3 regions of the Arthrobacter sp. fls2-241-R2A-172 genome follow, and region 2 is predicted to be linked to each of the others. Evidence: riboswitches for the same ligand, from Rfam matches in the RefSeq annotation. Region 2 holds a riboswitch; each other region holds the start of a gene.

Region 1 (9,553 bases), on a different contig from region 2:
CCCGGCTTGGGCGAGGAAGCCGCTGGCGCCCCCGAGGTCGCCGCAGTCGAGAGCCAGCCCGAAGCTGCCGCCGAGCCCGCCCCCGAAAAGCCGGTCCGCCGTCGTCGTACGGCAAAGCCGAAGGCTGAAGCAGCAGAGGCGCCGGCCGCTGAAGAAACCACGACGCCGGAGCCCGGCTCCCAGCCCGTCGAACCTGTTGCTGAGGCAGTCGCCGCAACACCGGCTGCTGCTGATGCGCCGGTTCCTGCGGACGAAGAGGCTCCCGTTGAGGAGACCCCGGCCGCGTCCACGTCCCTTTTCCTTGAGCCCGTGTCCATCACGTCCATGATTTTCCAGGCTCCGGACCTCACCACCGTCCCGCGCGTTGCGGCCGTGGAAGAGAAGGCCGCGGAAGCCGAAGAAGAGGCCGAGTCCAGCGCGGACAACGAGCTCGATGACGCCGGCAGCCGCCGTCGTCGCCGGAGCCGTGGCCGCCGCGGCAGGCGTGGAACCGAACGCGAAGAGAACGAAACCGAGGGCCCCAGCGAGTCCGAGGACGACGAAGCCCCGGCAGCGGAAGCTCTTGAAGAAGGCGTGACGTCGCGTCGTCGCCGTCGCCGCCGCCGCGGCGACCAGGATCTTGAACTGACCGGTGGCACGGATGACGACCCGCCCAACACGGTGACCCGTGTCCGCGCCCCCAGGCCCATCACCGAAACGGCTCCGTCCAACCGTGTCGCCAGCGTCAAGGGCTCCACGCGGCTTGAGGCCAAGAAGCAGCGCCGCAGGGAGTCCCGCGAAACCGGCCGCCGCCGCCAGGTCATCACCGAAGCCGAGTTCCTTGCGCGCCGCGAGTCGGTAGACCGCCAAATGATCGTCCGCCAGCGCGATGACAGAATCCAGATAGGCGTCCTTGAGGACGGCGTCCTGGCCGAGCACTTCGTGTCCAAGACACAACAGGACTCGCTGATCGGCAATGTGTACCTCGGCAAGGTCCAGAACGTACTGCCTTCCATGGAAGCCGCGTTCGTGGACATCGGCCGTGGCCGTAACGCCGTGCTGTACGCCGGCGAAGTCAATTGGGATGCTGTCAACCTTGAAGGCCAGCCGCGCCGGATCGAGAACGCCCTGAAGTCAGGCGATTCTGTCCTGGTGCAGGTCACGAAGGACCCCGTGGGTCACAAGGGTGCCCGGCTGACCAGCCAAATTTCGCTGCCGGGCCGCTACCTGGTGTACGTACCGGGCGGCTCAATGACCGGTATCTCCCGCAAGTTGCCGGACGTCGAACGCAACCGCCTCAAGCGCATCCTTAAGGACCGCTTGCCGGAAAACGCCGGCGTCATTGTCCGCACCGCAGCTGAAGGTGCCTCGGAAGAAGAGCTGACGCACGACATCAACCGCCTGCGCGCTCAGTGGGAGGGCATTGAGGGGCAAGCCTCCTCAACCAAGGTCCTTGCACCGGAATTGCTGTACGGCGAACCCGACCTGACCATCAAGGTAGTGCGCGACGTCTTCAACGAAGACTTCTCCAAGCTGATCGTCTCCGGCGACGACGCATGGGACACCATCGAGGCCTACGTGACCTACGTTGCCCCTGACCTGGTGGGCCGCCTCGAGAAGTGGACCAAGGACCAGGACATCTTCGCTGCCTGGCGCATCGACGAGCAGATCCACAAGGCCCTGGAACGCAAGGTCTTCCTGCCCTCGGGTGGTTCGTTGGTCATTGACCGCACCGAAGCCATGACCGTGGTGGACGTCAACACCGGAAAGTTCACCGGCAGCGGCGGCAACCTCGAAGAGACTGTCACCAAGAACAACCTCGAAGCTGCCGAGGAAGTAGTCCGCCAGCTGCGCCTGCGCGATATCGGCGGCATCATTGTCATCGACTTCATCGACATGGTCCTGGAATCCAACCGCGATCTTGTGCTGCGCCGCATGGTTGAGTGCCTTGGCCGCGACCGTACCAAGCACCAGGTCGCTGAAGTCACGTCGTTGGGCCTGGTGCAAATGACGCGTAAGCGCATGGGCACCGGCCTCCTCGAGGTCTTCGGCGAGCAGTGCGAGCACTGCGCCGGCCGTGGCGTCGTGACACACGATGAGCCGGTGGAACACCGCCGTGCCAACGTTGTGGCCGCTGAGCACCACCGCCCGCACACAGAGACACAGCAGCAGCAACCGGCGGCCCGTACGGAACGGAAGCGCCGCCGAGGCAAGGGTGGGGGACAGGCTGTTTCCGAAGCCCCCGCTCCGGTTCAGTCTGCGCCGGCCGCGCCCGCGGCCTCGCCAACGCACCATGAACCGCAGGACCCTGCGCGCCAGGCAAAGGCCGAGGCAACCCGCGCTGCGTTGGCTACCATTGCGGCTGCAGCGCACGCTGCCCACCTGCACGACGACGAGGTTCACCGTGCAGAGGAACTGGCGCGGTCAACGCATCAGACGGCTGCCGACGAACCCGTAGCTCATGGCAACGACGAAGAATCAACGGCCCACGAGGCAGCAGTCCGGGAAGCACGCTCCACCCCGGTCCTGCGTTTCGGTGGCGAAGAAGTCGCTTTGCCGTTCGTTGAACACCAGGACGAACCACAGGCGGCCAAACCGGCAATGAGCCTGGATCTGCTGGCGGAGGCATTCTCCCACCTGGGAGCGGCGCCGGAGGCGGAAGCGGAACCAGCTGCCGTCCGCGAAGCTTTTGGTGCCCCGAAGGTGGCAGCCCCGGCTCGGGCCGCTGAGCAGGATCGGGAAGCCGCTTCGACGTCCGGGAGTCGCCGGGGTCGCCGTAACCGCAGCGCAAGCAGGGCCCAAGGTGCGGCCAACGAAACCAGCGTTGAACACCATGAAGTGACTGCGTCGGCGCCACAAGGTTCGTCCCACGAGGCTAAGGCCCCTGTGGAACCAGCCAAAAAGGCACCCGCAGACGAGCCCATCATCCTGGGAGTCGGCGTGCCGGCTTCCGAGCTCTGATCCGCTCACGGCTTATCGGACCCCGTAGCAACTGCCCCGGCAGTCGCTACGGGGTCTTTTGCGCGTCCAGGACGTCCATGGCCAGACCTGGGGACGTCAATGGGTCATATCCGGGCCCCTACGCAGCGCTGTTCCCGGGCCGGGCTGCTTCCCGGTTAGGCTGGGGGACAGACACGGGGTGCCTGGCGTTGGGCCGGGCTGAGATCCAGACCCGTTGAACCTGTCCGGTTAGCACCGGCGAAGGGATGTCCACATGACTGCAGCATATTCTCCTGTCTACCCGGTTGCTTCGGGCAGGCCAACACCGCGGGTGCTGAGTATCGCCGGCTCCGACCCTTCCGGTGGGGCAGGGATCCAGGCGGACTTGAAGAGCATCGCGGCCCACGGTGGTTACGGCATGGCTGCAATCACCGCCCTCACAGCCCAGAACACCGTGGGCGTCAGCGCCGTCCACGTGCCCCCCGTCGAATTTCTGCGCCAACAACTGGACGCCATCAGCAACGACATTGAGATTGACGCCGTCAAAATCGGCATGCTCGGCGACGCAGAGGTCATCGACGAAGTCCGCAGCTGGCTCGAAAAGGTGCGTCCCGCCGTCGTGGTCCTGGACCCGGTGATGGTGGCAACCAGCGGAGACAGGCTCCTGCGCGAGTCCGCTGAGAAGGCGTTGCGTTCGCTTTTGCCCCTGGCAGACCTCCTGACCCCGAACCTTCCCGAGCTGGCGGTGCTCCTGGGTGAAACGGAGGCGACGGACTGGGCTTCGGCGCTGGACCAGGGTAAGCGGTTGGCCGCTGAGTACGGGAACACGGTCCTTGTGAAGGGCGGCCACTTGGCGGGAACGGCGTGTCCTGATGCTTTGGTGAATACGAGCGGGTTGCTGCGGCAGGACGTGGTCGAGGTCGACGGGCCCCGCATCGATACCCGGAACAGCCACGGCACAGGGTGTTCGTTGTCGTCCGCCCTGGCCACGGTGCAGGTTAGCACGGGGGACTGGGAAGCTTCACTGCGGGAGGTGAAGCCTTGGTTGCTTGAGGCTTTGAGGCAGTCCGGGGCGTTGGAAGTAGGACGAGGAAGCGGGCCGATCCACCACTTCCACCACCAGCGGAGTCTGAGGCCCGGCGAGTTCGCAGCGACTTTGTGGGAACTCGCACGCGCGGAGCTCGAGGCGATCCATCGGCTTGGCTTCATCGATGGCCTTCAGAAGGGCAGCCTGCCGGAATCCGCGTTCGGCTATTACCTGGCCCAGGACGCGATCTACCTCAACGGCTACTCCCGGGTCCTGGCCCGGGCCAGCGCCCTGGCTCCTACTGAAGACGAGCAGATGTTCTGGGCCAAGGGCTCCCGGCAGTGCCTGGAGGTCGAGTCGGAATTGCACAGGAACTGGCTCAGCAGCCGCGACGTGTCCGGGACAACGGGTCCCGTGACCAAGTCCTATGTGGACCATTTGCTGGCCTGTTCGGCATCGGGAAGCTACGCGGTGCTGCTGGCGGCGATTCTTCCCTGCTACTGGTTGTACGCGGAAGTGGGCCAGAAACTCCACCACGCCTACGTGGAAGCAGGTTCCCCTGTGGACCACGCATACGCGGAGTGGTTGAAGACGTACGCCGACGAAGACTTCGCCGAGGCAACCAGGACTGCGATCAAGCTCACGGACGCGGCGGCCCTTGCGGCCTCGCCGGCGGATCGCGAGGCCATGATGGAAGCCTTCACCCAGTCCTGCCGCTACGAAACTGCCTTCTTCGACGCGCCACGGGTTTTCTCATGACCTCTCGGGTCGGGCGTCCGGGCGGGTAATTTGCGAGGCTCGCCGCGCGTCGCAGGGCAAATCGCGTTAATCGTGCCCAAACCCTGTAGGCTGTATGGGCACGGTGCCGGGAGAGTCCGTTACAACTGGTGACGCGAGTCACGTGGTAGCCTCCGGACCCGGCCTCATTTGCAGCTGAAGGTCAAACTAGCGTAATCTTGATCTTCGGTGCTTACGCCAACACTTGGGTTATGCCCCTTGGAATTGTTCATGGGATGACTCGCGGACTTCGTTCAGAAGTCCACGGCGTTGAGGCACAGCGCGAACCAAGCCTGATTCCGGTTCAGGTTCCGCACGCAAATTTAGTTATAAACGTCGAGAGAAGTGAGTACCCAAGTGGTGTACGCGATTGTCCGCGCAGGCGGCCGCCAAGAAAAAGTTTCCGTTGGAGACTACGTAACGCTTAACCGCGTCCCCGGTGGAGCCGGTAGCACGCTTGAGCTGCCCGCCTTGCTCCTGGTTGACGGCGACAAGGTCACCTCCGCAGCTGCGGAACTGGCCAACGTCAAGGTTACGGCTGAGATCCTCGAAGACCTCCGTGGTCCGAAGATCGTCATCCAGAAGTTCAAGAACAAGACCGGCTACCGGAAGCGTCAGGGTCACCGTCAGGAACTGACCAAGATCAAGATCACCAGCATCGCGTAACTTTCGTTACACGCTGTTCAGGTTTTTCAGTTTCCCCAGAAATTTAGAGGCAGGCATTTCACATGGCACACAAAAAAGGCGCGAGTTCCACTCGCAACGGTCGTGACTCCAACGCTCAGTACCTGGGCGTAAAGCGCTTCGGTGGTCAGGTAGTTTCCGCAGGCGAGATCATCGTTCGCCAGCGTGGAACCCACTTCCACCCCGGTGCAGGCGTCGGCCGCGGTGGCGACGACACCCTGTTCGCTCTCCAGGCCGGTGCGGTTGAGTTTGGTACTCGCCGCGGCCGTCGCGTAGTGAACATCGTTGCTGCTGCAGCTGCAGAGTAAAAACAAGTTCTGAACCGGTGGAGCGGGCCAAACGGCCCGCTCCACCGTTCTTTTAACCGCATTACAATCGACTGGGGCGCTTGGGCGCACTGGTTTTGCAACAACGCTGTACAACAGCAACTGAGGAGATCCACGTGGCGAGCTTTGTAGACCGGGTAGTCCTGCACGTATCCGGCGGAACCGGCGGCCACGGCTGTGTCTCTGTTAAGCGGGAGAAGTTCAAGCCGCTCGGCGGGCCCGACGGCGGCAACGGCGGCAATGGTGGCGACGTCATCCTTCGGGTGTCGGCCCAGACCACCACCCTGCTCGACTACCACCACGCACCCCACCGCCACGCCACCAACGGTGGTCCGGGCATGGGTGACTGGCGCGGTGGCAAGAACGGCGAAACCCTGATCCTTCCGGTACCGGATGGCACTGTGGTCAAGACCAAGGACGGCGAAGTCCTGGCTGACCTCGTGGGCGAAGGTACTGAGTACATCGCTGCCGCCGGCGGCCAGGGTGGCCTCGGCAACGCGTCGCTTTCCTCGCAGAAACGCCGGGCTCCCGGCTTTGCCCTCCTGGGCATCGAGGGCGAATCCAGCGATATTGTTCTGGAACTGAAGTCCATTGCCGACATCGCCCTGGTTGGCTTCCCGTCGGCCGGCAAGTCCAGCCTCATCGCAGCCATGTCCGCTGCCCGGCCCAAGATTGCCGATTACCCCTTCACCACCCTCATCCCCAACCTTGGCGTGGTCCAGGCCGGCGATGTCCGCTTCACCATTGCCGATGTTCCGGGCCTGATCGAGGGAGCAAGCGACGGCAAGGGACTCGGACACAACTTCCTGCGCCACGTAGAGCGTTGCGCCGCCTTGGTGCACGTCCTTGACTGCGGAACCCTGGAATCCGATCGGGATCCTTTGTCCGACCTGTCGATTATCGAGGCCGAACTCGACAAGTACGCAGTGGACATGAGCTACGCCGGTGTGGACGGTGAGGTGGTGCCGCTGAACGAACGCCCCAAGCTGGTTGTCCTCAACAAGGTGGATCTTCCGGACGGCAAGGACATGGCCGAGTTCGTTCGCCCGGACCTCGAAGCCCGCGGATACCGCGTGTTCGAAGTCTCGGCCACGAGCCACGAAGGCTTGCGCCAACTGGGCTTCGCCATGGCAGAGATCGTCAAGGCCGCGCGTGATGCGGTAGCGACTGCGCCCCCCAAGGTGGCACCTCCGGTCCTTCGTCCGCGCGCGGTCAACGAGTCCGGCTTCAAGATCCGCCGCGAAGAAAAGAACCTCGAGCCGCTGTTCCGTGTCCTGGGCGAGAAGCCCGTTCGCTGGGTCAAGCAGACCGACTTCACCAACGAGGAAGCCATTGGATACCTTGCCGACCGGCTGGCGAAGCTCGGCGTCGAAACCGAACTGTTCAAGGTCGGTGCCAAGCCGGGCGACACCGTGGTCATCGGCGAAGATGACGGCGTTGTCTTCGACTGGGAGCCGACCATGATGGCCGGCGCCGAGCTCCTGGCAACTCCGCGCGGCACGGACATCCGCGTTGCCGACATCGGGGACCGGCCCACGCGTTCGCAGAAGCGCGAAGAACAGGTTGAACGCCGCGAAGCCAAGGCTGCTGCGCGTGCCGAGCTTGAAGCTGAGCGCAAGGCGGGCATCTGGACCGAGTCCGTCAGCGGCCGGCGCGCCCAGGCCGTGAAGGAAAGCAACCTGGACGCCGGTGATGACGACTAGGACCGTCGACGCACCGAACTCCGCCGAGGGCCTCGAACGCAACGCACTGGCCACCGCCAAGCGGATTGTCGTCAAAGTGGGTTCCTCGTCGCTGACGAGTATCAAGGGCGGTATTTCCGAGAAGTCCCTTGCGGGGCTGGTTGACGCCCTGGCCCACCAGCGCAATGCGGGCACCGAAATCATCTTGGTCTCCTCTGGTGCCATCGCCGCTGGCCTGGCTCCGTTGGGCCTTGCCAAGCGCCCGAAGGACCTGGCCACGCAGCAGGCAGCAGCCAGCGTCGGGCAAGGACTCCTGATGGCCCGCTACACGCAGGCATTCAGCGCGCATGGGATCACTGTCAGCCAGGTCCTGTTGACGGCCGACGACCTCATGCGCCGCACGCAGCACACCAATGCGTTCCGTGCTTTGGATCGGCTGCTGAACCTCGGCGTGGTACCGGTCGTGAACGAAAACGACACTGTTGCTACCCACGAAATCCGTTTCGGCGACAACGACCGGCTGGCTGCCTTGGTGGCCCACCTGGTCCGCGCCGACGCGCTCGTGCTGCTGTCCGACGTCGACGCCCTCTACGACGGTCCGCCGTCCCAGGGTGCGCAGCGGATTCCGCTGGTCCGCGGTCCGCAGGACCTTGAAGACGTCACCATTGGCAAGGCGGGCAAAGCCGGTGTGGGAACGGGCGGAATGATGACCAAAGTGGAGGCTGCCTCCATCGCCGCCGGTTCCGGTATTCATGCACTGGTCACCTCTACCGCCAACGCCGCGGCTGCCCTGGCCGGCGAGGACGTGGGGACGTGGTTTGCCGTGAACGGAAACCGCAAGCCGGTCCGCCTGTTGTGGCTGGCCCACCTGGCGACCGTTCAGGGCCGCTTGATGCTCGACGACGGCGCCGTGAAAGCCGTGCGCGACCGGCACAGGTCGCTCCTGCCCGCGGGGATATCGGATATCAGCGGCGACTTCGAAGCTGGTGACCCCGTCGAGATGGTGGGCCATGATGGAACCGTGGTGGCGCGCGGCCTGGTGAACTACTCCTCGGAGGAACTGCCGCGGATGCTGGGACGGACCACGCAGGAACTCGGCCAAGCCATGGGCCGTGGTTATGACCGCGAAGTTGTTCATGTTGACGATCTGGTGCTCCTGGGGGCGCCGCGCTCATCTAAACTTGGAGCATGACTGAAGCGCTGACTCCCGACGCCCCTGTGATCTCCGACGTTTCCGGTGCTACCGGCCAGACGCCGGAGAACCCTGTGGCAGGCGGCGCTCCACTGTCGCCCGAGGATGTCCAGGCTGCGGTACACGCAATCGCCGACCGGTCCCGGAAGGCTGCCCGCCGCATGGGCCAGGCGAACCGTGCCTGGAAGGACCGCGGCCTGCGTGCGATCGGCGCAGCCCTGCTGGAAAACCGTAAGCATGTGCTGGAAGCCAATGCCAAAGATGTGGCGGTGGGCCGTGCCAACGGTACCTCCGCGGCGCTCTTGGACAGGCTCACGCTGACGCCCGCCCGCATCGACGGCTTGGTCTCCGCCCTGGAAAACCTTGCGGGGCTGCCCGATCCTGTGGGCAACGTGGTCCGTGGCCAAACGCTTCCCAACGGGCTGCGGTTGCGTCAGGTCAATGTGCCCATGGGTGTTGTGGCCGCCATTTACGAAGCCCGTCCCAACGTCACCGTGGATATCGCGGGACTCGCCCTCAAGAGCGGCAACGCCGTGATTCTTCGCGGTGGGTCCGCCGCCGCGCACACCAATGGTGCGCTGGTGCAGATCCTGCGCGAAGCGCTGGACTCCGTGGGCCTCCCGGCGGATGCGGTGCAAAGCGTCGACCAATACGGCCGCGAAGGCGCCAACGTCCTGATGCGCGCCCGCGGACGGGTGGATGTCCTCATTCCCCGCGGCGGACGCGAGCTCATCCAGACTGTGGTGACCAACTCCTCCGTGCCCGTCATTGAGACCGGGGAGGGGAACGTCCACATCTTCATCGACGAGTCCGCCGGCGAAGAGATGGCCGTGGACATCCTCCTGAACGCAAAGACGCAGCGGCCCAGTGTCTGCAACACCGTTGAGACGCTCCTGGTCCACTCCGGTTCCACCGTTCTTCCTGCCGTGGCCAAAGCACTCCGCGA
Region 2 (9,553 bases):
GACTTCGCGAAGCGGGCGATGGCACGCTGGGTGCCCCTGCTGGCCAGCACCTGGATGAGTGTGCTCACGAACGCCGAGATCAGGGCGAAGGTGAGGGCGGAGCGAAGGCTCGTTTCCATGTCATCGTTGCCTGTGGGCGGCTTGTTGCCTGTGGCCTTTTCCCACCCTTTGTTGACGAGTTTTGTTCCGACGAAGCCTGCCCCGAGGCTTACTCCGGCGCCGATCAGCTTGAAGAAGAGGTTCATGCCCCCAGCCTAGCCGCAACGCGTGGACCGGCAACGCTAGCGGCGGCTTTCCCGTTCCTTGAGGAAGGCGGCCAGGGAGCCTGCAGGTGCCAGCACGGGGACGACAGGGTGATCGGCCGACCATACGGCGCCGACGGTCCCGTATCCGGCGATTTCCTTGAGGAGGTAGAAGGTGGGCGGCATCAGTTTCAGGGTGCCTGCTGCCTCTGCCGCGAGGATTCCCTCCACGGGCATCCACAGGGATTGCCACGCTTCGGTTGTTTGGTGGTGGGGCTCCATGTCCGTCGAGGGCCTGGCCACATAGAAGAACGTGTCGAAACGCTTGGGCATGTCGATCGGGGTAATCCAGTTGGCCCATGGGCGCAGGTCACTGGCGTCGATGCTCAGTCCGGCTTCCTCACGGACCTCCCGGATCGCGGCTGTGAGCACCATTCCTGCTTTGGCAGCGGCATCGTCGGAACCGATGGAGCTGGCCTGCCAGTCCGCCGCATGGCTGCTGAGCAGTTCGGTGGCGTAGTCCCACCCGGAGTGGTCGGCGGGGTCCACGCGTCCTCCCGGGAAAACCACCATTCCTGCGGCGAAGTCCATGGTGCTGACCCTGTGCTGGACGAACGCCTCGAGCCCGGACGGGGTATCGCGGAGCAGGATGACGCTTGCGGCGAGGCGTGCTTCAGCCACGTCAACGTTGTCTGGGAGGCCAGAGCCGGGTTGGTCCGTCATGAAGTGTGCCCCTTCGCTTTGGATGTTGCTGGATCATTCTCTCAGGTCCGTTGCGAGGCCTGGTGTGCGTGCCAAAGCGTGGGGCAAGGGTGCAGAGTGGGCCTCGCAAAAGCGCGTTCGTTGGGTTGCGAGGCCTGGTGTGCGTGCCAAAGAGTGGGGCAAGGGCGCAGAGTGGGCCTCACAACGGTGGGGGTGGGCCGGAATGTGACCGGACCGCAGTCCCCACCGCGGAGTGCAGGTGTAAACTGAACCAGCCCAGCAGGGCAGATTTAATAACGACAGGGGAGCGCCGCCGTCGGAACCTGCAGAGATGCGGGAGCCGCGAGGGCGCTGAGAGTGCGGACAGCCGCAGACCCTCGAACCTGATCCGGTTAGTACCGGCGCAAGGGAGTCGAGCTTCTCAGAGTGTCCGGAACCGGGCGGCGCAGGCCGGCCGGGTAATCCGGGGAGCACTTTCCCCTCCTGTAACTCAGGAGGCAGAAAAATGACCACGGTAAGCGTGAAGAAGACCAGTTATAACTGGCGTGTTGTAGACATTGTGGTGGCAGCCTTGATCGCCATCGCCGGCGGCGTGATTTTCTGGGCATGGTCCCAAGGCGCCGCACTGGTATCCATCCCCATGAACGCGGCGTATCCGCCGCTGACGGGCCTGATCGCTGGCGGTTGGATGATTCCGGCGGTCCTGGGCATGCTCATCATCCGTAAGCCGGGTGCCGCCCTGTTCTGCGAGTCCGTTGCTGCCACAGGCGAACTCATCATGGGCTCCCAGTACGGCACCACCGTACTGATCTCCGGCGTCCTTCAGGGCCTTGGCGCGGAGCTCATCTTCGCCGCGTTCCTCTACAAGAAGTTCAACCTGCCCACCTCGCTCCTTGCCGGTGCAGGTGCGGGCCTCTTCTGCGGCCTCAACGACTCGTTCCTTCCCTGGGGCTGGAACATCGCCTACGAGGCAATCGACAAGCTCACTTACATCACGTTCACCACGATCTCCGGGGCGATCATTGCGGGCGCACTGTCATGGATTGCCACCCGCGGCCTGGCGAAAACCGGCGTCCTTAGTTCCTTCGCGTCGCGCAAGGCCGCTTCGGAGCCCGTCTTTAGCTGATGCCCGTCATTGAACGCGGCGGCCACGTCCGGCCTGCCGCCATCACAGCCGAGGGCTGGGGATGGCGGCACGCCGGAAGGGCCACGCCAGCCATCCAAGGCCTTGACCTCAGGATCGAACCGGGGGAGCGGGTACTGCTGCTCGGCCCCTCGGGTGCGGGCAAGTCCACGCTCCTGCATGCCCTCGCGGGGGTGTTGGGGGACGAAGAAGACGACTCGGACGAGACTGGCTCGCTGCTGCTGGACGGCGCTTCTCCCCGGGAGCAGCGCGGCCGCGCAGGTCTGATGCAGCAGGACCCGGAAACGCAGGTTGTCCTGTCCCGGGTGGGGGACGACGTCGCCTTCGGCGCCGAGAACCTGGCCGTGCCGCGGGAGGAAATTTGGGCCCGCGTCCATGAAGCGCTCGACGACGTCGGGTTGCGGACCGCTGCCGGCGGCGGACTGGCGTTGGATCATCCGACGGCGGCCCTGTCCGGCGGGCAGAAACAGCGCCTCGCGCTTGCGGGGATTTTGGCGATGCGGCCCGGGCTGATCCTGCTGGACGAACCAACGGCCAACCTGGACCCAGCAGGGGTCCTTGAGGTGCGGGACGCAGTGGGCCGCTGCCTCGACAAGACCGGAGCCACCCTTGTTGTGGTGGAACACCGCGTGTCTGTGTGGAAGGACCTGGTGGACCGGATTGTGGTGTTGCAGCCAGGATCCGGCGGCAACGGCACTCCGGGCGTCCTGTTGGACGGGGCGCCGGAGCAGGTCCTGTCCGAGGCCCGGACCATGCTGATGGCAGCCGGCGTCTGGGTTCCCGGATACGTCCCGGCAACCCGTGCCCGGCGCACTGAGACCTCCGCCGCGCAACTGCTTCTTGCCGCCCAGGATGTGGCAGTCTCGCGAGAAAAGCCCCGCCGAAAGGGATTCCGGACCATCTCTCCGGTTCCTGTGCAATCCGATGTCAGCGCCCAGGTCAGGGCGGGCCAAGCGCTCACCATCACTGGTCCGAATGGTGCCGGTAAGTCTACGTTCGCGCTCACGCTGGCCGGCCTTTTGGCGCCGGTGGACGGCAAAGTGAGTGCCGCCGTCGAGCTTTCAGAAGGGGCCGGGATCGACCCGTTCAGGTGGAAGGCTGACCAGCTGATTTCCCGCATCGGGACCGTATTCCAGGAACCCGAGCACCAGTTCGTCACGGGCAAGGTGCTGGATGAGCTGATGTTTGGTCCGAAGCACCTTGGCCATGGCGAGGAACGCGTGGACGAACTGCTGGAGCGGTTGCGGCTCACGCATCTGGTGAACGCGAACCCGTACACGCTGTCCGGCGGCGAGAAGCGCAGGCTTTCGGTGGCCACGGTGCTCGCCGCGCATCCCAAAGTCCTTGTCCTCGATGAGCCCACGTTCGGCCAGGACGCGAACACCTGGGCCGAGCTGGCGTCGTTCCTTTCGGAGTTGCTCGACGCCGGAACGGCTGTGGTCTCCGTAACCCACGACCAGGAGTTCAGCGCCGTGCTGGGCGGCACGGAGCTGCGCCTGGACCCCGCGGCACGTGCAGCAAGCCGCCAGGAAGCCGGTGCAGCATGAGGGACGCATTGAACCTGCGGGGTAATCACGCCCTGCTGACCACAGCGAACCCGCTGGCCAAGTTCGTCGCGGTCTTCCTGATTTCGCTGGTGCTGGCCCTCTCCATCGACTGGGTCTCAGCATCAACCGCGCTCGTTGCCGAGCTGGCGCTGTTCCCCCTTGCCGGGCTCACGCTGCGGCTTTTGTGGCAGCGGGCCTGGCCGTTGATCATCGCTGCGGCGATTGGTGGCTGGAGCACAGCGATCGTGGCGGCTGACAGCGGCGCTGTACTGCTCGACGTCGGACTCTGGTCCATCAGCGAAGGTTCCCTTGAGCTCGGGCTGGGTTTCATGCTGCGCGGCCTGGCGATTGCCCTTCCGGCGATCCTCCTGATGACCTGCACCGACCCAACGGACCTGGCCGATGCCTTGGCACAGAAAGCGAAGCTGCCGCACCGGTTTGTCCTGGGATCCCTCGCTGCCATGCGCTTGGTGGGCCTCATGGCCGAAGAATGGCAGACCATTGGCATGGCCCGCCGTGCACGGGGTGTCGGTTCGCAAGGCAACCCGTTCCAGCGGTTGAAAGCCACCCTCGGCCAGAGCTTCGGGTTGCTGGTCCAGGCTGTCCGGCGGGCTTCGCGGTTGGCTGTGACCATGGAAGCGCGGGGCTTTGGCGGCGGCCAGCGGACGTGGGCGCGCGAATCCACGTACTCGGTGCTGGATATCTGGGTGGTCCTTGGCGGAGTGGTCATCGCAGCGGGTGCTGTGCTGGCCGCCGTGGGCGCCGGGACGTGGAGCTTCGTCTGGCGCTAACGGGCGGCGCGGTCCTGGACTTCATCGAATCCCGCCCGGGTGAGGAAACCCAGCTGTGCCTCCTTTTCCGCGAGCTGGACGATGGGTCCAAGTTCGAAGCATGTTGCCTCGAGGCGACGGAGGGCCTTGGCGTTGCGGGCATCGGGTTCCACAACGATCCGGTCCTTGCCCGGCAGGGAAAACATGTACTTGATCAATGACGTGGCCAGCCGGGGCGTGAAGTGCGGGATGGGGCGCGTGGCCGGAGCCAGCAGCAGGTGCATGCCGATGTCTTCCTCGCGGGCGGGGTACGCCTCGCCCACGGGGTCGTGCATGGGCTCGTAGGTCTGGAACAACGCCAGTGCCTCCCCGTCCAGGGTCACCAGGAACGCGTGGTGTGTCTCCAGTGAGTCCAGGAATTCGTAGATGCCCAGGACCTCCTCAAAGGTGTGCTCGGTCATTCCCCAGAACCTGGCGCGCGGCTGGGTCACCCACTCAAAGACAAGCCCTAAGTCCTCGTTGGGGACCAGCGGGACGATCCGCAGGGCGCCCCATCCTTCGAGTTCTTCGGAGTAGACGGTGGTGCGGGCGGAGAAGTCCGGGGCGGTGGTGGTCATGGCTTCCTTCGGGTGCTGGGTATTCGGGTGCGACTGGGTGCAGAAGTGTCAGGGTTCGTCTTTGCTCAGGACCGACCAATCCGTGGCCACCGTGGCAAGCTGCCCGGCGGTCCACAGGGGCAATTGGTCGGCGAAATGCTGGTGGCCCGGTGTTCCAGCGGCGCCGAAGGGAACAATCCACCGGCTGTTCCGGCGCTCGGCCAGGTCCCAGACATAGCGGGCCACAGGGCCGCGGAAGCTCCGGTCATCCATGCCCGGGAGGCTCTCAGTGCACAGCACGCATCCGGTGTCACCGCTGAGGCCGGCAGTTGGCGCGGCGTCGGCAAGGGAACCGGGGAGGAGATGAACGGCCAGAAGCTTATGGCGGTCACCCCATGAAGCTCCGTCCAGAAGTGCCTCTTCCAGCGCCGCGTCTTCAAGACTTGCAGCCGCTTCCACTCCAGCATCGATGCCGAGCTCCGAACCTCGGAGCAGCAGCGTCTCAAGGGCGAAACCGACCCGGGAGGGAACGGACAACCACGGCCCGAATAACGGTGAATAGCCTGCGGGGTCGTTCAATGCAGCAAGGGATGGGTGCTTGGCCAAGCGTTGGACCAAGGCACCCCTCCACCCGGAAAAAAGGGCAGCCGGCTTGCTGCCGGCATCCATCCGGCCATCCCAGCGAAGCAGTCGTGAGCGCACTTCCTTGGCCTCCCGGGACAGGTCAGCGGGATCCAAGGCGGCCAGGATCGAGCGGTACAACGGCCATGGACCCAGCAGAGTATCCATGTGGATGGCCTGCATGTGGTCGGGAGCGAGAGGGCCTTCAACCGCTTCAAGCAGCTCGCGGATCCGCGCGGCCCGGTATGCCGGTGCGAACTCCATGGCGACGGCGTCCCCACCGCCTGCTGCGCGGTCATTCGCGCTGACGGCGAACGTTTCAACCGCGGACCGGGGAAGGATCACGTATTGCCCGTCCCACGCATGGCGGGCTGAGTACGCGGGTGCGGGCAGGCGACGGTTGGCGGGATTCCGCTGGGGGACGAGCCCGGCGACAAACTGCGTCACGTTTCCGGACGTGTCAGCGGCAATCACACTGTTGACGGGTTCCACCCATGCATCCAAGGCCGCTTCCACCGCGGAGACGCTCCGGCTCCGCAGCAGCGGCAGGAGGGCCTCAAAACCCAGCCGCCCCTCAACCCGCGCGGGGAACCGCAAACTCAGGGCGCCGCCGTCGGGCGTTTCGGAGATGACAGGTCCGCGGGCGGTCTCAATAATGTCCACGGACACGGACTCACCGTTGCGGACGTGAATGGTTTCCAGATTCACTACGACGGTTTCCCAGCCTTCCGCGCCCCGTGCCTCGATGCGCTCGCCGGAGTAGTCGGTGACCCGGCGCAGCTCTTCCTCGAAGAGGTCCTGGTAGTCGGCCATGGCGTTGGTGACAGCCCACGCGGTGTGCTCTGTCTGGGCGAAGTGCGGAAGGCCGGGAACTCCTGGAAACGCGAACCCGACGGCGTCGAATTCCGGGCAGGCGAGCCGCACCTGCTGGTACACGCCGGGCAGTTCCATGAGGCGGTGCGGGTCACCGGCAACCAGTGGCAAACCGCTCACGGATACCGAACCATGGGCCGCCCAGGCGTTGCTGCCGGACCACACCGGAGCTTCGATACTGAACAGGCTGACGGCATCCTCGCCGAGGGTCCTTGCGACGTGGGCGCGGAACAACTTGTTGGGGAACGTGGAAAAGAGGATGTGGTGAACCAGGAAGACGCCAAGGGGGGTCCAGGGATTCCACGGCTCGGGGCTGCTACCCGACTCGGTGAATTCCGGGCTGTCCCGGAGGCCGTCGGCCAGTGCGCGGTTGACGCCGTCCACGTACTGACCACACCAACGTTGGGTGTCGGCGTCGAGGTTCTCGAAGCAACGGCGGGCGGTGTCATCCAGCCGTGCCTGCCGGGCGAACCGGTCCCAGGCCACCGCGTCTGCGCCAAGTACTTCCGCTGTGCGCCCCTCGGATCGCCAGCGCTCCAATTCGATCTGCCAGGACCGGTCAATCGCGGCATTGTGGCCCTGCATGAAGGCCAGTTCATTGGCAGATCCGGCCCAGAGATGCGGGATTCCCCACGTGTCCCGGTACGTTCCCGGGCCGCCTGCCGGACCGGATTGTTGCGTCGGGGCAGGCGTCATCTTCTCGATCACTTTCATACTTAGGTTAGGCTTACTTAAGTTCAAGATAAGTGGCTTTGGCTCCGTGCACAAATCGTGGCCATTCGTGAAGGAGAGTTCCTTGAAGCGCAATTGGGAAGGCGTGGTCCTCAAGGTGATGGGCGCCAAGGACTTCACCCTGAAGGTGACGGGGCGCGAGGAAATCACCCCGGATTTCCTCCGAATCCATGTACGCGACGGCGGACTCCTGCATCGCAGCGGGCTGCACCCCACCATGTGGATCCGATTGTGGTTCGACGACTCCGGAAAAGCGCACCAGCGCGCCTACACCGTGGTGAACGCGGACCCGGCAGCCGGCACGTTCAGCATGGACTTCGCGATGCACGACGGCGTGGCGGCGGATTGGGCATGGTCGGTACAAGCCGGCGAAACCATCGAGGCCACCGTCCAGGGCAGCTCATTCACCTTCCCACAACCCACCCCGCGCCGCATCTGGGTGGTGGGGGACCCCGCGTCCATCCCCGCCATCAACTCACTGCTGGACGAACGGGACCGATGTGCCCCCGGAGCGGCGCCGGTGACGGCCTGGTTGGAATACCAGCACGACGCCGACACCTCACTGCAGGTGCGCACGTCCGGTTCCGACGTCGTCACCTGGATTCCGCGCAAACGTGACGGGGCTGCCTTGGTGGAGGAGGTCCGCCGCGCCCTTGTGGCAGACGTGGTCTCGGCCTCTGAGGACTTCTTCTGGGTAGCCTGTGAAGCGTCCAGCACGAGGGCCATCGTCAAGCATCTGCGCAAGGAGCTCGGTGTGGACAAGCACCGCATTGACGCCTTGGGATACTGGCGGGCTTAGGACTCCCTCCAGCTCAGGAAACCCTTCTGCCCGTCCGGCGGCGTAAGGACCACATCACGGCCGTACTTCTTTTTTGCTTCGGATCCAATGAACGCGTCGGGAACGATCCGGACCGCCTTGGCAACTTTGCCGTCCTTCATGAAGACGAACAATGCCGGCGATGCCGTATAGCGGTTTTCCTTGGTGATGGGTTCGCCGAAAGCCGCTTCGATGTCTTTGGCCAAGGTCCCCTCCATCACGAAGCCGGCCTGGTCCCATTCGAAATCAGTGGCATCGGCAAGCTTCAAAGCGGTGCCCTTCGTTGCGGCTTCGAGTACTTGGCTGTTGAGTTTGTCGTTGGATTCGGGCATGACAGATCCTCCCAGGGAGCAGGCGGCCAGTATGCAGGCCAGGACGAGGGCGACCAGGCCCAGCAGGGCAGCGGACGTTCGCCCTTGGGGTCGGGCCGGGTCAAGATGTGGTGGGTTCACGAGGTGGTCCGCGATTCGTCGTTGAAATCCGGGTCCTCGCCCGGGGCCGGCGGCGCGTTGCCTGCGTCTCCGGTCTGATCCATGGGGACCTGGTTGGACGGTTGTGGCAGCAGGTCGGGACCCACCACCACGGTGTCCCCGTTGTTGACTGCGTCCTCAATCAAATCTGCGAGCTCCTCCGCGCTGGCGTCCGGGTGGGCGATGGCCACGTTCCGGCCTACTTCATTGTTGTACAGATCCATGGCCTCGCGCGGGGCAGGGTTACCGGGGAGTTGCTCGTGTGCCGTGGCGTAGTCCTCAGCCCACTCTGCGCCGAATTCCTTCACCATCAGGGCGTTCCAGTACGCATGGCGGAAGGCGTCGTTCTGGTCGTCGTTTTGGTCTGCGCTGGGGAAGCGTTCATCAGCGACATTGAAGGCGTCATCGTGGATGCCCTTGAAAGCGTTCAGTTCGAAAGGTCCAAGACCATTCAGCATTTCGGCCTCCTTCTCGGTGACAACCCTCTGGTCCACCACGAACTTCAAAGGGTCCCAATCGCCCGGCCAGTTGGTTGTCTCCGCATCGCTGACCTGGTATTCCTCGAGGATTTCCTGCGGGCTGGGGCGGCCGGGGTCGGTGTTCGTGGCGGCCCACTGAATGGTTCCGCTTCCACCGGACCCGCCACCGACGGAGGCTTCCATGGAAGCACCCGATTGCTCCTCTGCGTTACCACGTGCAGACTTTGATGCCTCGTCAATTCCGCGTGACACCAGGTCCAGCAATGGGCGTAAGCTTCCATGCCACTCGGCAGCGAAGCGTTGGGCATCCTGACCTTGCCAATAGCCGCTTCTGGTGATCAGGGAGTCCAGCTCGCGTGCCCGCGCCGTCAGCATGGAGGCGCCGTGCGCCAAAGACTTTGAGAGTGCTTTGAGTTGGTCGACGTCGGCGCCGTAGAAAGCCATGTTTCCCCCTTGAACTTTGGTGCAATGTTTCGCCATCGGGCTGTTGAGCACAATGGGGACAACTTCCCCTGTGGAAAGGGAGGCGCCTTACCCGCATAGGCGACTACCGACGTCGA
Region 3 (9,553 bases), on a different contig from region 2:
TTCGACAAGTTCCTCGGTAAGTAGACAGTGCGTCCCAGCTGCCAGGCAGTTGGGATGTCAGAGCCGTGGAATAGGCTGAACCAATGCACAAGCAGCGCGTAGTCTTCGTTCACGGCCTGGGGAGTTTCGGCGCCGCAGCATGGCCGAAGCAACACGGCATGGCGCTGGCCTATGACGCCCTGTTCCTGAGGCGGCACGGCTTTTCGGCGGTCGAGGAACCGGCGCCATCCAATGTGGCGGCAGATGTCGCCATCGTGATCAATGCGTTGGCCGATGCCGGTGGAGGCCACGTCGTGGCGCACGAACAGGGCGCCATTTCCGCCATGCTGGCAGCTATTGAGCGTCCTGATCTTGTGCATTCGCTGTCGTTGGTGGAGCCGGCGTGCTTGTCGCTGACAGCCGAACTGCCGGCCACGGCCTCCCACCGTGCGCTGATGGAGCCGTTGTTCGACGTCCGGGCACAGCTGAACGACGCCGACTACCAGCGGGAATACTTCCGCAGGGCTTTCTCGGCCGAAACCGGGGGACTGGACACGCCGGAGGCCCGGAAGTCTGCGCGGCGGCTCAGGCTCCAGGCACCGCCATGGGAGGCACCGCTTCACATTGTGCCCGGCGTTCCCACCTTGGTCCTTACGGGTGGTTGGGAGCCGCTCTACGAGGAAATTGCGGGATACCTCCAGGAGACCGGCGCCCTCCGCCGGGTAGCAGCGGGCGGGCACCGGCCCCAGGATTCAGTGGATGGCGATCACATCATCCGCTCGTTCGTCGCGGACGTGGGACGGGCCATGTCAGTTCAGGCGTCCTGAGCTGCCATTGCCCGCAGTGCCGGGTACCTGCAGTTCCGGCAGGTAGACCTTCCCGCCGGAAGCCAGGAACTCCTGGCTCTTTTCCCTCATGCCGCTGTACATGCCGGCGATTGCGGCCTGCGCTTCAGCTGAACCGTACTCATCGCGGATATCCTGGCTGATCCGCATGGAGCAGAATTTCGGCCCGCACATCGAGCAGAAGTGCGCGGTCTTGGCCGGCTCGGCGGGCAGGGTTTCGTCGTGGAACGCCTCGGCTGTCACAGGATCGAGGGACAGTGCGAACTGGTCGCGCCAACGGAACTCGAAGCGGGCTTTGGACAGTGCATCGTCGCGCTCGTTCGCGCCAGGGTGCCCCTTGGCGAGGTCAGCGGCGTGGGCGGCGATCTTGTAGGTGATCACACCGGTTTTGACGTCGTCCTTGTTCGGCAGGCCAAGGTGTTCCTTGGGTGTCACATAGCAGAGCATTGCCGTGCCGTAGCGGGCGATTTCGGTCGCGCCAATGGCCGAGGTGATGTGGTCGTAGCCGGGCGCCACATCCGTAACCAAGGGACCCAGTGTGTAGAACGGGGCGCCCTTGCACAGTTCCTGCTGGCGTTCGACGTTTTCACGTACCAAGTGGAAGGGGATGTGCCCCGGGCCTTCAACCATGACCTGGACATCGAACTCCCACGCCCGCTGGGTCAGCTCGGCAAGGGTGTCCAGCTCTGCGAACTGCGCGGCATCATTGGCGTCCGCGATGGAGCCGGGACGCAGCCCGTCGCCGAGCGAAAAGGCGACATCGTACTTGGCGAAGATCTCGCACAGTTCGTCGAAGTGGGTGTAGAGGAAGTTCTCCTGGTGGTGGGCCAGGCACCAGCCGGCCATGATCGAGCCGCCGCGGGAAACGATGCCGGTGACGCGATTGGCAGTCAACGGGACGTAGCGCAGCAGCACCCCGGCATGGACGGTCATGTAGTCCACCCCTTGTTCGCACTGTTCAATCACGGTGTCGCGGAAGATCTCCCACGTGAGCTTATTGGCCTCGCCGTTGACCTTTTCGAGTGCCTGATAAATGGGAACCGTGCCGATTGGAACAGGGGAGTTGCGGATGATCCATTCCCGCGTGGTGTGGATGTCATCGCCGGTGGAGAGGTCCATGACCGTATCGGCGCCCCATTGCGCCGCCCACTGCAGTTTGTCGACTTCCTCGGTGATGGAGCTGGTGACCGCGGAGTTGCCAATATTGGCGTTGATCTTGACCAGGAACGCCTTGCCGATAATCATCGGTTCGGATTCCGGGTGATTGATGTTGCTGGGGATGATGGCGCGTCCGGCGGCAACTTCGCTGCGGACCAATTCGACATCGCAGTTCTCGCGCAAGGCCACGAACTGCATCTCCTCCGTCACGATGCCCTTCCGGGCATAGTGCATCTGTGTGACGGTTTTCTGCTCGCCGGCGCGGCGGGGCACCGGTTGTGCGCCCTTCCACTCCGCCGATGCCGCACCGCGCCGGACCGCGGACTTGCCGTCGTCGAGCAGGTTCCTTTCCCGGCCCGAGTACGGCTCCGTGTCGCCCCGGCCTTCGATCCAGGGTGCACGGAACGGTTCCAGCCCGACTCTCGGATCACTGCCCGGTCCGGCAGTTCGATAAACCTGCAGGGGCGGGTTGGCTTGGCCATTGGGGGAGGGTTCCAGCGCGATCTCGGTGACAGGAACGCGAATGCCATGTTCGGGATCTTCAAGCCACCCCAGCGAGTGGGATTTCAACGACTGCGTCACGGTTTCCGGTGCCCCGGTCTCCACGACGGACGCGTTTTGGGCAGGGCTGTGCTGTGTTTCTGTGGTGCTCAAGGGACTGCTCACTTCCTTCGCCGGCATTACCCGGACAGGTTCAACGGTCGCAGACTGCCTCAGTCCGATCTCAGCCCCTGCAGGGGCCCCCGTGTGGTCGTAGACGAAGCTACCACAGCTGCCTGCGGCCGCACAGTCATATGGCGTTGCGGGCCTGCCCGGCACGTACAGGGCTAGGCTTTTTGCCATGGCCAACATCATCGAATTCAGCGGTACGGTGCTCGTAGCAGCAGGCGAGGAGCGCAGGGGCATGTGGTCCGTTGACGGTCGCCTGACGTTCATCCAGCCGGTGGCGGCACCGGACGTTGTGCTCGACGGCTGGGTCCTGCCCGGCTTTGTCGACGCCCACTGCCACATCGGTTTGGGGCCGGGCGGTGCGGTTGATGAGCAGACCACCCTCGCCCAGGCAAGGGCAGACCTGGTGGCCGGCACACTGTTGATCCGTGATGCAGGATCGCCCAGTGACACGCGCTGGGTCCAAGGGCGTGGGGATTTGCCGCGACTGATCAGGGCTGGCCGGCACATAGCCAGGGACCGGCGGTACCTCCGAGGACTGGGCCATGAAATCGAGCCCGAACAGCTCGTGGAGACCGTCCGCAAAGAAGCCCGTGACGGCGATGGCTGGGTGAAACTCGTGGGCGACTGGATCGATCGCGGCATTGGTGACCTGGCCGCGTCCTTCCCGGCCAAGCTGGTCAAGGACGCCATTTCGGCCGCGCACGATGAGGGAGCCAGGGTTACGGCCCACTGCTTCGCAGAAGACACCATTGACGACATGCTGGACGCCAATATCGACTGCATCGAACACGCTACGGGCCTCTTGCCACGGCACCTTCCGCGGCTTGTGGAGCAGGGCGTTCCGATTGTCCCTACGCTGGTTAACATTGCGACTTTTCCGGAGATTTCCGCCCAGGCCGCGCCCAAGTTCCCCGTCTACGCAGATCACATGGCGAAGCTGTGGGAACGCCGCCACGACCGCGTGCTGGAGGCCTTCGAAGCCGGTGTCACCATCTACACGGGCACCGATGCCGGCAGCGTGATCAAGCACGGCCGGATTGCGGACGAGATGAAGGAACTGCACGACGCCGGCCTGCCGCCTTCCGCTGTCCTGGAGGCCGCAACGTGGGGCGCAAGGGCGTGGCTCGGTGCCGAAGCAATCAGCGAAGGGGCGAGTGCCGACGTCGTTCTCTGCCGTGAAGATCCGCGGGTCGCCCTCAACACCGTGGCCGAACTCCAGCACATCGTTTTGCGTGGCGGGATCATCCGTTAGGAATAAATTGAAGCTTCAAGTAATTTAGTACTAGTAGAAAGGTGCCGAAAGGGCGGCAGCCTCAAACCCAGGAGCTTCACATGACTACAGCAAACAGCCAGGATCTTCTTCCTGCCGAACTCACCATGGGCACCGTCATGCTCAAGGTTGGCGACATGAAGGTCATGAGCGACTACTACCAGCGCGCCTTGGGCCTGGACATCGTGGCCGAGCAGGATGGCGGACTGTACTTGGGCCGCACGGGAAAGCCTGTTGTCCACCTGGCGCCTGCCTCAGGTCTGCAGATCCCGGGCCGTGGGGAAGCGGGCCTGTTCCACACCGCCATCCTCTTTGAGGACCAGCCATCCCTGGCGGCCACCATTGCCACGGCGGCAGAATACGAGCCGCGCGCCTTTGCCGGAAGCGCCGACCACCTGGTCAGCGAGGCGTTCTATTTCACCGACCCCGAGGGCAACGGTATTGAGCTCTACTATGACAAGCCCCGCGAACTGTGGCAGTGGGACGGCAAGAACGTCGTCATGGACAACGTCGCACTCCCGCCGCAGCGGTTCCTGCAGCAGCACCTGAGTGAGGCTGCCGTGACCGGCCAGCGGGAGGCAGCCGCCGGGATCGGCCACGTGCACCTCCAGGTGGGGGACGTTGAAACTGCGCAAAGGTTCTATGTGGAAACCCTGGGGTTCGAGCGGACGGCGGGCTGGCACGGCCAGGCCTTGTTCGTTTCCGCCGGTGGGTACCACCACCACATGGCCATGAACGTGTGGAACAGTCGCGGTGCCGGACCCCGAAAGGACACGCTGGGGCTTGGGGAAGTCCTGATCGAGGTCCCCACGGCTGATGACGTCGCGATGCTGGCGGACCGGCTGAAGGTGGCGGGCGTCCAGAACCACCACACCGGCGCTGAGCTTCGGTTCGACGACCCATGGCGGAACAAGCTGCGCGTCGCCGTTCGCTGAATCGTCCTGGCAGCCCATGGCTGCACTAGGCTGGGCATTGACGGCGCGGAACCTTTCGGTTCCGGTGCCGCCGCCCCGTCAGCACGAAGGATTGAGAGTACTTTCCATGGGCTTTGCCGAAATATTTGTAGCCACCCACGACGAAGCACTCAAACGGGCAGCCGCACTGGATCGCGGTGCCGAAGCCACGGGCCCCGCCGTCAGGATCGAAGGCATCACCGACTTTGAGGTAGAACAGCTGGGCGACCTCGCCGGACAGGCCGTCCATGCTGCGGGAGCAGACTATGAGCTCGCCCTGGTGGATGTGACGAGTGATGCCCTCCTCGGAGTTCCCGAGGCCATGGTGCGCGCGCTTGCCGAACTGCTCACCTATGAAAGTGAGGGCGATGGCAACGTCCTTGATGATGTTGCTGCCGCCTGGGCCGCCCAGGACGACATGCCCTTTGACGCTACCCAATCGCGCCAGTACGTCCAGCAACTGGCCGCCCTCGCCACGGATGTGGAAAAAGCCGACCGCTCCGGACTCTACGTCTGGTCCGCCTGACAGTTGCCCGGTTTTCGCGGATACGATCCGTCCGGAGTGACCAAGAACACGCCACCCTTTGCGGCCTAAGTCGTAATTGCACCGGGCATCTGGCACAATGGACAGGTACTTGATCGGTGCGGCCCCTCTCTCCGTGCCCGTATCTTGTCCTTCGAACCGTCCAGTATGGCCCGCCCCACGGGTGCAGAACGTCGGGTTCACCTCGTTTCAGAAACAGGAGTGACCACAAAAGTGGCCGTAAAGATTCGCCTTAAGCGCTTCGGTAAGATGCGCGCACCGTACTACCGCATCGTCGTCATGGATGCCCGCGCCAAGCGCGATGGCCGTGCCATTGAAGAAATCGGCAAGTACCACCCCACCGAAGAGCCGTCGTACATCGAGGTCGCTTCCGAGCGCGCCCAGTACTGGCTGTCCGTTGGCGCCCAGCCGACCGAGCAGGTTGCTGCGATCCTCAAGATCACCGGTGACTGGCAGAAGTTCAAGGGCCTGCCGGGCCAGGAAGGCACCCTGAAGACCAAAGCTCCGAAGGAAGCCTTCGTAGCACCGGAGAAGGGTTCCGTCATCATCCCGGAAGCCATCACCAAGAAGGCCAAGAAGGACGAAGCTGCTGAGGCTCCGGCCGAGGCTGAAGCAGAGACCACCGAGGCTGAGTAAGTTGCTGTCCGAAGCGCTCGAGCACTTGGTTCGTGGGATCGTTGACAGTCCTGAGGATGTCAAGGTCAGTGCCAAGAACAACCGCCGCGGGGAATCCCTTGAGGTGCGAGTTCACCAAGAGGACCTCGGACGGGTAATCGGCCGTCAAGGACGCACAGCCCGCGCACTGCGCACAGTTGTTGCGGCTTTGGCTGGTGGCGAGCAGGTCAGGGTCGACGTCGTCGACACCGACCGTCGCCGGTAACGCGCTCAGCACATCTTGTCTTAGGTCCGGCCCCTTCACCGAATATGGTGGAGGGGCCGGATTGCTTTATCCAACATTCATTACCGTGGCTGCCTGGCGGCGCGGGAACAACAAGAATTCAGAGGAACCCATGCAGCTCCAGGTGGCCCGGATCGGCAAACCCCACGGCATCCGCGGCGAGGTCACGGTGCAGGTACTCACCGACGCCCCGTCGGAGCGCTTTGTCGCAGGTACCGAGTTTGTCGTGGAGCCGGCCTCTGCCGGCCCCCTGACCATCCGCAGCGCCCGGTGGAACAAGGACATCCTCCTGCTGGGCTTCGAGGAAGTTGCCGATCGCAACGCTGCCGAAGTCATCCGCGGCGCCAAGCTCTTCATCGAAACCGAGGAACTGGACGACGAGGACGATGATGAAGGCTGGTATGAGCACGAGCTCGTTGGCCTTGAAGCGCGGGTTGGCTCGCAGGTTGTGGGCACCATCGCTGCACTCACCACGCTCCCGGTCCAGGACCTGCTGACGGTCAAGACCCCGGACGGCAAGGAAATCCTTATTCCATTCGTCGACGAGATCGTGCCTGAAGTCAACGTCGAGGACGGCTACATCCTGGTCACCCCCCCTGCCGGCCTATTTGAGATCAACGAGTCCACCGCGGAGGAGTCCAAGGACGGCACCGGGGATGATGCCTGAATGAGGATTGATGTCGTCAGCATTTTTCCCGAATACCTTGCCCCGCTTGAGCTTTCGCTCATAGGCAAGGCCCGCCAGGACGGATTGCTCGAACTTAACGTTCACGATCTCCGCTCCTTCACCACGGACAGGCACCGCACCGTGGATGACACCCCCTATGGCGGTGGGGCAGGGATGGTGATGAAGCCTGAGCCGTGGGCCCAGGCCCTCGAATCCGTTGCAGCGGCCCGTGAAGGTTCCAAGCCCGTACTGATCGTTCCTTCGCCGGCAGGGGAGAGGTTCAACCAAGCCCTGGCCTACGAACTTGCCGAAGAGGACCAACTCGTCTTTGCCTGCGGACGCTACGAAGGCATCGACGAGCGCGTCATCGACTGGGCGCAGGACCACTTCACGGTTCGTCCCGTCAGCCTTGGAGACTATGTTCTCAACGGTGGCGAAGTAGCCGTGCTGGCCATGGTGGAAGCCATTGGGCGCCTCCTCCCGGGGGTTGTCGGCAATCCTGAGTCCTTGGTTGAGGAATCCCACTCCGACGGTTTGCTGGAATACCCGGTGTACACGAAGCCCTCCGCATGGCGCGACCATGAGGTCCCCGCCATCCTGCTCAGTGGCAACCACGGCAAGATCGCCCAATGGCGCCGCCACGAGCAATTCAGGCGGACAGCCGAGCGCCGTCCGGACCTTTTGGAAGCGTTCGACGCCGGTGCCTTGAGTCGCGCTGACCGCAACGCTTTGGCGGACCTCGGGTACGACATCGTCGAGGGCCGTTTGCGTCCGCGGCCCGGTGGCGACGCCGCAAACTAAGGGCGCGCTCCCGCCGTCGAACGTTCAAGGGACCTGACAGTTGGCCCGACGGCAGCGCATATGGCAGAATTAACCCTTGTGTCTGCTGGGCTGACACCTGCCACAGGGGGAGTTCAGCCAACAGTCGGGCAACCCGGTGACGCCAATCAGTGGCGGAACCGGACACTAAGAAACTTCGGCGGAAATTTCCGGTGGCTTTAAGTGCCCCCGGGCTTGTCCGCCGTAACCCAAAGTGAATGACCTGTGGCGTTCACCAGGAGTGGATTAATGCATATCCTCGATAGCGTAGATGCAGCATCGCTGCGTAACGATGTTCCTGAGTTCCGTGCGGGCGACACCCTCAAGGTTCACGTCAACATCATCGAAGGCAAGAACTCCCGTGTCCAGGTATTCCAGGGCTTCGTCCTGGGCCGCCAGGGTGACGGCGTTCGCGAAACCTTCACCGTTCGCAAGGTTTCCTTCGGTGTCGGCGTAGAGCGTACCTTCCCGGTACACTCCCCGATCATCGACAAGATCGAGGTCGTCACCAAGGGTGACGTCCGCCGCGCCAAGCTTTACTACATGCGTGCACTGCGCGGTAAGGCTGCGAAGATCAAGGAAAAGCGCGACTTCGCCAAGTAGTCCTGCGACTTACGCAACGGGTCCAGGATTCGTGCCCGGTAGTTCCGGAGCAATCCGCAACGCAACAGGGATACGAGTCATGGACACATCAGAACGCCAGCCCCGGAAACAGGGCTGGCGTTTTGTTTTGCTCGCACTGGTCCTTGCTGTCGCCATCAGTGGTTTGGTGCGCTCGTTGTGGCTGGATGTCTATTACATTCCCTCCGAATCCATGGAACCCCTCCTCGGAACCGGGGACCGGATCCTTGTTTCCCGCACGGCCTACGCGTCGGAGCCAATCCGCCGGGGTGACGTGGTCGTTTTCGATGGCCGCGGTTCATTCGCTCCGCTCAGCAGCGGCCAAGGTCCGTTGGTCGATGCGGTTTCTGCGGCGAGCCAGTGGTTCGGACTTACGGGAAGTGACACCACGTACGTCAAGCGGGTCATAGGAGTCGCCGGCGACCACGTCCGGTGCTGCTCGGCCGACGGAAGACTCACAGTCAACGATCAGCCTGTTGATGAACCCTATGTGTACCCAGGGGATGAACCCAGCAAGCAGAAGTTCGACGTCGTGGTGCCGGAGGGGCGTCTGTGGCTGATGGGCGACCACCGTTCCCGTTCAGCGGACTCCCGCGGACTGCTGGGTGCACCGGGCGGCGGTATGGTGCCCGTGGAACGGGTTATCGGCCGGCCGGTCCAGATCGTCTGGCCACTTGATAGATTTGCAGAGATGCCTCGCTCCGCGTAGGCTGAAACACCTTTGAAGAACGGACAGTAGATGCCGGACAAAGCTCCCGGGAACCCTGAGAGGTACGACGACGACGCACGGCTCTCGGACGGAACGGCAAGTACTGCCGGCTTGGCGGAGACGAGCCCGGATGACGCTGATGCTCCCGGGAAGACGCACAGGAATCCCGTCCTCGTTTGGGTGAAAGAGATCGTCACCGTTGTAGCGATTGCCTTGGTGCTGTCCTTCCTGCTCAAGACTTTCCTGTTCAGGGCGTTCTATATCCCCTCGGAATCCATGGAAAGCACCTTGGATGTCAACGACCGGATCTTCATCAACCTCCTGGTTCCGGGCCCGTTCGACCTGTCCCGCGGTGATGTAGTGGTGTTCAAGGACACCCAGGCCTGGCTCGAACCCGTACCGCAAAAGCCCGCCGGGC

What was found. A riboswitch is a leader RNA that binds a small molecule or an ion and turns the genes downstream of it on or off. The one in region 2 is predicted to bind thiamine pyrophosphate.
Region 1: another riboswitch for thiamine pyrophosphate. It lies ahead of thiD (bifunctional hydroxymethylpyrimidine kinase/phosphomethylpyrimidine kinase); the one in region 2 lies ahead of QRM57_RS17385 (ECF transporter S component).
Region 3: another riboswitch for thiamine pyrophosphate. It lies ahead of thiC (phosphomethylpyrimidine synthase ThiC); the one in region 2 lies ahead of QRM57_RS17385 (ECF transporter S component).

What each region holds. Positions count from the first base shown of each region.
Region 1 covers NZ_JARVTB010000002.1:497,392-506,944, reverse strand. Annotated here, with positions in the region: gene QRM57_RS05190 (Rne/Rng family ribonuclease) at 1-2,940, shown strand, start outside; TPP riboswitch at 3,105-3,203, shown strand; gene thiD (bifunctional hydroxymethylpyrimidine kinase/phosphomethylpyrimidine kinase) at 3,194-4,705, shown strand; gene rplU (50S ribosomal protein L21) at 5,081-5,389, shown strand; gene rpmA (50S ribosomal protein L27) at 5,452-5,715, shown strand; gene obgE (GTPase ObgE) at 5,850-7,436, shown strand; gene proB (glutamate 5-kinase) at 7,426-8,607, shown strand; gene QRM57_RS05160 (glutamate-5-semialdehyde dehydrogenase) at 8,604-9,553, shown strand, end outside.
Region 2 covers NZ_JARVTB010000013.1:20,705-30,257, forward strand. Annotated here, with positions in the region: gene QRM57_RS17375 (DUF4235 domain-containing protein) at 1-245, opposite strand, end outside; gene QRM57_RS17380 (NUDIX hydrolase) at 282-965, opposite strand; TPP riboswitch at 1,236-1,372, shown strand; gene QRM57_RS17385 (ECF transporter S component) at 1,450-2,070, shown strand; gene QRM57_RS17390 (ABC transporter ATP-binding protein) at 2,070-3,635, shown strand; gene QRM57_RS17395 (energy-coupling factor transporter transmembrane component T family protein) at 3,632-4,426, shown strand; gene QRM57_RS17400 (GNAT family N-acetyltransferase) at 4,423-5,022, opposite strand; gene QRM57_RS17405 (penicillin acylase family protein) at 5,071-7,203, opposite strand; gene QRM57_RS17410 (siderophore-interacting protein) at 7,292-8,026, shown strand; gene QRM57_RS17415 (hypothetical protein) at 8,023-8,376, opposite strand; gene QRM57_RS17420 (DUF6973 domain-containing protein) at 8,493-9,437, opposite strand.
Region 3 covers NZ_JARVTB010000009.1:70,989-80,541, forward strand. Annotated here, with positions in the region: gene ffh (signal recognition particle protein) at 1-24, shown strand, start outside; gene QRM57_RS14430 (alpha/beta fold hydrolase) at 84-806, shown strand; gene thiC (phosphomethylpyrimidine synthase ThiC) at 789-2,636, opposite strand; TPP riboswitch at 2,632-2,739, opposite strand; gene QRM57_RS14440 (amidohydrolase family protein) at 2,824-3,906, shown strand; gene QRM57_RS14445 (VOC family protein) at 3,987-4,859, shown strand; gene QRM57_RS14450 (hypothetical protein) at 4,966-5,403, shown strand; gene rpsP (30S ribosomal protein S16) at 5,635-6,057, shown strand; gene QRM57_RS14460 (RNA-binding protein) at 6,059-6,301, shown strand; gene rimM (ribosome maturation factor RimM) at 6,432-6,986, shown strand; gene trmD (tRNA (guanosine(37)-N1)-methyltransferase TrmD) at 6,987-7,787, shown strand; gene rplS (50S ribosomal protein L19) at 8,055-8,408, shown strand; gene lepB (signal peptidase I) at 8,488-9,135, shown strand; gene lepB (signal peptidase I) at 9,166-9,553, shown strand, end outside.